Streptantibioticus cattleyicolor NRRL 8057 = DSM 46488: one gene and its partner. The protein of the gene in region 1 interacts with the protein of each later gene in a pairwise test. Links are inferred from orthologs where the notes say so. Each region holds a gene or a part of one and is shown on either strand. Other genes may lie near its edges.

Region 1 (4,759 bases):
CAAGCACAGCCCGCCCAGCGGCCGGGTGACGGTGCGGGCCCGGTCCGGCGACGCCCCGGAGTCGCTGGAGCTGGAGGTGCTGGACGAGGGCCCGGGGATCCCCGAGTCGGAGTGGTCCACGGTCTTCGAACGGTTCAGCCGGGGCAGCGCGCCCGCCGCGGAGGGCTCCGGCAGCGACGGCGGCACCGGACTGGGGCTGGCCATCGCCCGGTGGGCGGTGGAGCTGCACGGAGGCCGGATCCGGGTGGCCGAGTCGGCACGCGGATGCCGCATCCGTCTCACCCTTCCGGGTAAAAGTACGACGTCACATTGACGTAGGGTGGCATAGAGGTACCGAACGGTTGATCGGTGCCGAAAACCGGATAACCCCTGCCATAAACGACCGAGCGCCCCCGCTTCCGTCCCGCACGGACGCGCGGACGCCCAAAAGAATGCCGATTTCCCGTCCAGGACAGCTGCCAAACCCGCCTCCGGGTGTGACGTGCGCGACGACTGCCCCTCGTAACCTGCGCCGACCCGCCCGGTAGGCGTAGCCTTTATTCCCGCTGTCCACCACCTTGTGAAGCGGAAGAGGGCGGTTGCCGCCGTGTCGTCACAGTCCCCCAACACATCGAGCGTCCCGACCGACTCCGACGGTGAGGGGAAGAACCCCGCCGCCGGTTTCGGCGCCAACGAGTGGCTCGTCGATGAGATCTACCAGCAGTACCTCCAGGACCCGAACTCGGTAGACCGAGCCTGGTGGGACTTCTTCGCCGACTACAAGCCGGGCGCCGACGCCGCGGGCTCCGCGGGGCCGGCCGCGCCGAAGAACCAGGGCTCCGCGCCCGCTGCTCCCACCGCCACCCAGCCCGCCAACGGCACCCCCGCTCCGGCCGCCGCGGCTCCGTCTGCCCCCGCACAGCAGACGGCCCCGCAGGCGGCCGGAAGCACGAGCGCGCCCGCGGCCAAGCCGGCCCCGGCGCAGCCCGCGCCCGCCGCCCCGGCCGCCCGGCCCGCGGCCCCGGCCAAGACCGGCCCGGCCGCCGCGCCCGCCGCCGCGGGGCCGGCCACCCCGGCCGAGCAGCCGGCCGCGCAGGAGCCGGTGACCGAGTACGTCACGCTGCGCGGCCCCTCCGCGGCGGTCGCCAAGAACATGAACGCCAGCCTTGAGCTGCCGACCGCGACCAGCGTGCGGGCCATCCCGGTCAAGCTGCTGTTCGACAACCGCATCGTCATCAACAACCACCTGAAGCGGGCGCGCGGCGGCAAGGTCTCCTTCACCCACATCATCGGCTACGCGATGGTGCAGGCGATGAAGGTCATGCCGGCGATGAACCACGCGTTCACCGTCAAGGACGGCAAGCCGACGCTGGTCAAGCCGGACCACGTCAACCTGGGCCTCGCCATCGACCTGGTGAAGTCCAGCGGTGAGCGCCAGCTCGTGGTCGCCGCCATCAAGAAGGCCGAGACGCTGGGCTTCTTCGAGTTCTGGCAGGCGTACGAGGACATCGTCCGGCGGGCCCGCGCGGGCAAGCTGACCATGGACGACTTCACCGGCGTCACCTGCTCGCTGACCAACCCCGGCGGCATCGGCACCGTCCACTCGGTGCCGCGGCTGATGCCCGGCCAGTCCATGATCATGGGCGTCGGCTCCATGGACTACCCGGCGGAGTTCCAGGGCACCTCCCAGGACGCCCTCAACCGGCTCGGCGTCTCCAAGGTGATGACGCTGACCAGCACCTACGACCACCGGGTGATCCAGGGCGCCGCCTCCGGCGAGTTCCTGCGCGTGATGCACCAGCTGCTGCTGGGCGAGAACGGCTTCTACGACGAGATCTTCGAGTCGCTGCGCATCCCCTACGAGCCGGTGCGCTGGCGGCAGGACATCGACGCCGGCCACGACGACGACGTCACCAAGGCCGCCCGGGTCTTCGAGCTGATCCACTCCTACCGGGTGCGCGGCCACGTCATGGCCGACACCGACCCGCTGGAGTACAAGCAGCGCAAGCACCCCGACCTGGACATCACCGAGCACGGCCTCACCCTGTGGGACCTGGAGCGGGAGTTCGCGGTCGGCGGCTTCGCCGGCAAGTCGATGATGACGCTGCGGGACATCCTCGGGGTGCTCCGCGACTCGTACTGCCGCACCGTCGGCATCGAGTTCATGCACATCCAGGACCCCAAGCAGCGCAAGTGGATCCAGGACCGGGTGGAGCGCCCGCACGCCAAGCCCGAGCGTGAGGAACAACTGCGCATCCTGCGCCGGTTGAACGCGGCCGAGGCGTTCGAGACCTTCCTGCAGACCAAGTACGTCGGCCAGAAGCGCTTCTCGCTGGAGGGCGGCGAGTCCGTCATCCCGCTGCTGGACTCGGTGCTGGACGCCGCCGCCGAGGCGCGGCTGGACGAGGTCGTCATCGGCATGGCCCACCGTGGCCGGCTCAACGTGCTCGCCAACATCGTCGGCAAGTCCTACGCGCAGATCTTCCGCGAGTTCGAGGGCAACCTCGACCCGAAGTCGATGCACGGCTCCGGCGACGTGAAGTACCACCTGGGCGCCGAGGGCACCTTCACCGGCCTGGACGGCGAGCAGATCAAGGTCTCGCTGGCCGCCAACCCCTCGCACCTGGAAACCGTCGACCCGGTCGTCGAGGGCATCTCCCGGGCCAAGCAGGACATCATCGGCAAGGCCGGCACCGACTTCACCGTCCTGCCGGTCCAGCTCCACGGCGACGCGGCCTTCGCCGGCCAGGGCGTGGTGGCCGAGACGCTCAACATGTCGCAGCTGCGCGGCTACCGCACCGGCGGCACCGTGCACATCGTCATCAACAACCAGGTGGGCTTCACCGCCGCGCCGACCGCCTCCCGCTCGTCGATGTACTGCACCGACGTGGCCCGCATGATCGAGGCGCCGATCTTCCACGTCAACGGGGACGACCCGGAGGCCGTGGTGCGCGTGGCGCGGCTGGCCTTCGAGTTCCGCCAGGCGTTCAACAAGGACGTCGTGATCGACCTGGTCTGCTACCGGCGCCGGGGCCACAACGAGGCCGACAACCCCTCGTTCACCCAGCCGCTGATGTACGACCTGATCGACAAGAAGCGCTCGGTGCGCAAGCTGTACACCGAGTCGCTGATCGGCCGCGGCGACATCACCCTGGAAGAGGCCGAGCAGGCGCTCCAGGACTACCAGGGCCAGCTGGAGAAGGTCTTCACCGAGGTGCGCGAGGCGGTCTCCGCCCCGGCCGAGGCCCCCGAGCCCGCGCCGCAGTCGCAGTTCCCGGTGCACGTGGACACCGCGATCTCCCAGGAGGTCCTCAAGCGGATCGCCGAGTCGCAGGTCAACCTGCCCGAGCGGGTCACCGTCCACCCGCGGCTGCTGCCGCAGCTCCAGCGGCGCGCGGCCAGCGTGGAGGACGGCACCATCGACTGGGCGACGGGTGAGACGCTGGCCTTCGGTTCGCTGCTGATGGAGGGCACCCCGGTCCGGCTGGCCGGCCAGGACTCCCGGCGTGGCACCTTCGGCCAGCGCCACGCGGTGCTGGTGGACCGGGAGACCGGCGAGGACTACACCCCGCTGCTCTACCTCTCCGAGGACCAGGCGCGCTTCATGGTCTACGACTCGCTGCTGAGCGAGTACGCGGCCATGGGCTTCGAGTACGGCTACTCGCTGGCCCGTCCGGACGCGCTGGTGATGTGGGAGGCGCAGTTCGGCGACTTCGCCAACGGCGCGCAGAACGTGGTGGACGAGTACATCTCGGCCTCCGAGCAGAAGTGGGGCCAGACCTCCGGCGTCGTCCTGCTGCTGCCGCACGGTTACGAGGGCCAGGGCCCGGACCACTCCTCGGCCCGGATCGAGCGCTACCTCCAGCTGTGCGCGCAGAACAACATGACGGTGGCCATGCCGACCCTGCCGTCGAACTACTTCCACCTGCTGCGCTGGCAGGTCCACAACCCGCACCACAAGCCGCTGGTGGTCTTCACCCCGAAGTCCATGCTGCGGCTGAAGGCGGCGGCGTCGAAGGCGGAGGAGTTCACCACCGGCGGCTTCCGCCCGGTGATCGGCGACACCGTGGACCCGGACGGCGTGCGCAAGGTCGTCTTCTGCTCCGGCAAGGTCTACTACGACCTGCTGGCCGAGCGCACCGCGCGCAAGGCCGACGAGGTGGCGCTGATCCGCATCGAGCGGCTCTACCCGCTGCCCGGCGCGGAGATCCAGGCGGAGCTGGCCAAGTACACCAAGGCCCAGAAGTACGTGTGGGCCCAGGAGGAGCCGGCCAACCAGGGTGCCTGGCCGTTCATCGCGCTCAACCTGATCGACCACCTGGACCTGGTGCTCGGTGCCGCCCCGGACAACGCCGACCGGCTGCGGCGCGTCTCGCGTCCGGCCTCGTCGTCGCCGGCCGTGGGCTCGGCCAAGCGCCACCAGGCCGAGCAGGCGCAGCTGGTGAAGGAAGTCTTCGAGATCTGATCCGGGACGTCCAGCCATGGCTGAACGAAGGGGCCCCCGCCATCGGCGGGGGCCCCTTCCGCGTCCGGTGGCGCGGGCGGCGGTCAGCTCGGCTGCGGTTCGAAGTCCCAGTACGGGCGCTCCCGGCGGCGTACCGAGACGGTGTGCGAGTGCTGGGCGCCGAGGGTGTCGGTGAGCTGCTGGAGCACCTCCTGCTCCAGCTTGGCGGCCTCCTCGGAGCGGCGCAGCGCGCGCAGGTCGGCGGCGAGGCCGGCCTTGCAGGACAGGGTGAGCGGATGGGTGTCGCCCAGCGTCGCCTTGGCCCGGCCGAGGGTG
Region 2 (3,221 bases), on another replicon or contig:
CCGCCACGTTGTGGACAAAGGACCGGCCCGCGCGGATCGCCTGCTCGCCGGCCCGCACACTGCGCGCGCCCGTGCGGCAGATGAAGGCCAGCGGGCCGCCGGGCAGTTCGGACAGCGAGGCCGGCAACGTGCCGAGCGCGGTGTGGACGGCGCCGGCCGGGTGACGCGCTGCCCATTCGTCGTCCTCGCGGACATCGACCAGCGTGAGTTCCCCGGCCACGACGCGGCGGTGCGCCTCGGCCGGGGACAGGTCGGCGGGCGTGCGGGCGTCGTGCCGTGTGGCGGGCAGCACCGTCCGGATCGCCTCGTAGTTCGAGGCGTGGGCGACGGCTATCGTCTGCCCCATCATCGGGCAGACGTCCATCGCCTCCTCCCAGTGCGCGGTGGACTCCCATTCCGCCACGTTGACCAGGGCGAACCTGCTGCCCGGGACGATCGTGCGGAACATGTACGTGCGGATGAAACCGGGTTGGGCCGCCATCACCTCGGCGGCGGCCTGCCAGGCGTCGAGATACGCCTCTTCCCTCTCCTCGTCGATCTCGATCGGAATGATCACGACGTGCCGGTTGTCCATCTGCCGCCCCTTCTGCCAGGTAACGCGCTTGCGAACCGCAGGTACCAACTCCTCGCCAGGAGTCGGTACTTGCTGAGACGCAGCCTGCGCGCACGCGCTCAGGAGCGGCAATCAACCTTGCTGAAACAGCAAATCAGACCGCGGCCGACAGCTCCCCGGCCCCGGTGCCGTCACGCCGTAATTCGGCTGCGCCCGCCCGACGGCGCCGTTACCCTGGCCGCATGTCTACACCCCGGATTTCCTAGCTGAGGACCCGCTTCCACGCCACCCGTGTGTCCTTGAGCTGTTCCGGAGTGTCATCACATGATCACCGTTCGCGGTGTCGACGTGCGTGTCGGCGCGCGTCTGTTGTTGTCCGATCTGTCGTTCCATGTCGCCCCGGGTGACCGTGTCGGTCTGGTGGGCCGTAACGGTGCCGGGAAGACGACGTTGCTCGACGTGCTGGCGGGCCGGTCGCGTCCGGCGGCGGGCGAGGTGCGGGCCACCGGGTCCGTGGGTCATCTGCCGCAGGATTCCCGGGCGGCCGATCCCGCGGTGACGGTCACCGACCGCGTCCTGTCGGCCCGGGGACTCGACCGGGCTGTCAAGGAGTTGCGCGCGGCCGAGGAGCGGATGGCCGCCGCTCCGGCCGGTGCGGCGCAGCGCCGGGCCATGGCGGCGTACGTGCGCGCGGAGGCCGCGTTCCAGGCCGCCGGGGGCTATCCGGCCGAGGCGGAGGCGGCCCGGGTCGCGGCCGGGCTCGGGCTGCCGCAGCGGGTGCTGGACCAGCCGCTCGGCACCCTCTCCGGCGGTCAGCGCCGCCGGGTGGAGCTGGCCCGCATCCTCTTCGCCGACCACGGCACGCTGCTGCTGGACGAGCCCACCAACCACCTGGACGCCGACTCCGTCGCCTGGCTGCACACCTTCCTGGCCAGCCGTTCCGGCGGCCTGGTGATCGTCAGCCACGACACCGGGCTGCTGGCGCGGACCGTCAACCGGGTCTTCCACCTCGACCCGCGGCGCGCCGTGATCGACGTCCACAACACCGGCTGGGACGCCTACCTCGCCCAGCGCGCCGCCGACGACCGGCGCCGCGCCCGGATGCGGGCCAACGCCGAACGCAAGGCCGCCGCGCTCCACGCCCAGGCCGACCGGGCACGGGCCAACGTGGCCACCGCGGTGGCCGCCAGGAACATGGCCCGCCGCGCCGACCGCATGCTGGCCGAGACCGAACCGGTGCGCCGCGCCGAGCGGACCGCCCGGATCCGGCTGCCCGAACCCGTACCGTGCGGCCGGATCCCGCTGGGCGCGGTCGCCCTCACCAAGTCCTACGGCGACCACCGGGTGCTCGACGGCGTCGACCTCGCCGTGGACCGCGGCAGCCGGCTGGTCGTCCTGGGCCACAACGGCGCCGGCAAGACGACCCTGCTGCGTCTGCTGGCCGGCCACGAGACCCCCGACTCCGGCCGGGTGGTCGCCGGTCCGGGGCTGCGCCTGGGCTACTTCGCGCAGGAGCACGAGACGCTGCGGGCGGACCGTACGGTGCGGGAGAACCTGGCGGTGGCCGCGCCGCGCCTGAGCGACCACGAGGTGCGGCAGGTGCTCGGCGCGTTCCTGTTCTCCGGGGACGACGCGGGGAAGCCTGCCGGGGTGCTCTCCGGCGGCGAGAAGACCCGGCTGGTGCTGGCCGGGCTGGTGCACTCCGGGGCCAACGTGCTGCTGCTGGACGAGCCGACCAACAACCTCGACCCGGCCTCCCGGGACGAGGTGCTGGCGGCGATGGCCGGCTATCCGGGGGCGATCGTGCTGGTCAGCCACGACCCGGGGGCGATCGGGGCGCTGCGCCCGGACCGGGTGCTGCTGCTGCCGGGCGCCGACGAGGACGTGTGGAGCGAGGACTACCTGGAGCTGGTGCGGCCGGCCTGACCGGTCGGTGCGGGCGGCCGTCCCCGGTGGACGGCCGCCCGTCAGGCCGGTTTGCGGGCCTCGATCAGGAACCGGGTCGAGTGGGCCACGAAGGGTCCGTCGCGCTCGATGCGTTCGTGCAGCTCGCGCAGCCGGTCGCGGTGGCGCTCCACGGTGAACCCGGGGACCATCCAGATCACCTTGCGCAGGAAGTAGACGACGGCGCCGACGTCGAAGAACTCGGTACGCAGCCGTTCGAAGCGCAGATCGACGACGCGCAGCCCGGCCGCCTCGGCCGCGGCGCGTTCGTCGTCGGGGTGGCGGGCGCGGCGGACCTCCTCCGGCTGCGGTCCGAGGAAGAACTCGACCAGCTCGAACACGCTGGAATGGCCGACGTGTTGGGCGAGGTAGGTGCCGCCGGGACGCAGCACGCGGGCGATCTCGGACCACCACGCGGTGACCGGGTGCCTGCTGGTGACCAGGTCGAACGCCTCGTCCGCGAAGGGCAGCGGGGGTTCGTCGGGGTCGGCGACGACGATCGCGCCGCGCGGGTGGAGCAGCTCGGTGGCCTTGGCGACGTTGGGCGGCCAGGACTCGGTGGCGACCATGGCCGGCGGCAGCCGGGCGGCGCCGGCCAGCACCTCCCCGCCTCCGGTCTGGACGTCCAGCGCCGCCGACACGGTCGCCAGCCGGTCGCTCATCAGCTGCTGGTACCCCCACGACGGCCGTTCCTCGGTGGCCCGCCCGTCCAGCCAGGAGAAGT

Evidence for each region.
Region 2: the proteins of SCATT_RS19490 (region 1) and SCATT_RS31080 interact in binary tests that used the Escherichia coli proteins (3 or more experiments, as listed by UniProt). The link is inferred for Streptantibioticus cattleyicolor NRRL 8057 = DSM 46488 from one-to-one orthologs.

The regions. Positions count from the first base shown.
Region 1 is NC_017586.1:4,415,144-4,419,902, reverse strand. Bases 189-4,644 are described here. They hold SCATT_RS19490 (multifunctional oxoglutarate decarboxylase/oxoglutarate dehydrogenase thiamine pyrophosphate-binding subunit/dihydrolipoyllysine-residue succinyltransferase subunit), read left to right. Parts: upstream 189-586; coding sequence 587-4,444; downstream 4,445-4,644. Other genes in these bases: fxsT (FxSxx-COOH system tetratricopeptide repeat protein), read right to left, coding at 4,528-4,644; SCATT_RS19495 (sensor histidine kinase), read left to right, coding at 189-313. Also shown: more of SCATT_RS19495, read left to right, coding at 1-188; more of fxsT, read right to left, coding at 4,645-4,759. UniProt on the Escherichia coli protein: E1 component of the 2-oxoglutarate dehydrogenase (OGDH) complex which catalyzes the decarboxylation of 2-oxoglutarate, the first step in the conversion of 2-oxoglutarate to succinyl-CoA and CO(2).
Region 2 is NC_017585.1:767,807-771,027, forward strand. The notes cover bases 261-3,178. They hold SCATT_RS31080 (ABC-F family ATP-binding cassette domain-containing protein), read left to right. Parts: upstream 261-877; coding sequence 878-2,479; downstream 2,480-3,178. Other genes in these bases: SCATT_RS31075 (rhodanese-like domain-containing protein), read right to left, coding at 261-574; SCATT_RS31085 (class I SAM-dependent methyltransferase), read right to left, coding at 2,521-3,178. In the rest of the region: more of SCATT_RS31075, read right to left, coding at 1-260; more of SCATT_RS31085, read right to left, coding at 3,179-3,221. UniProt on the Escherichia coli protein: Genetic data indicate it may be involved in ribosome assembly or function.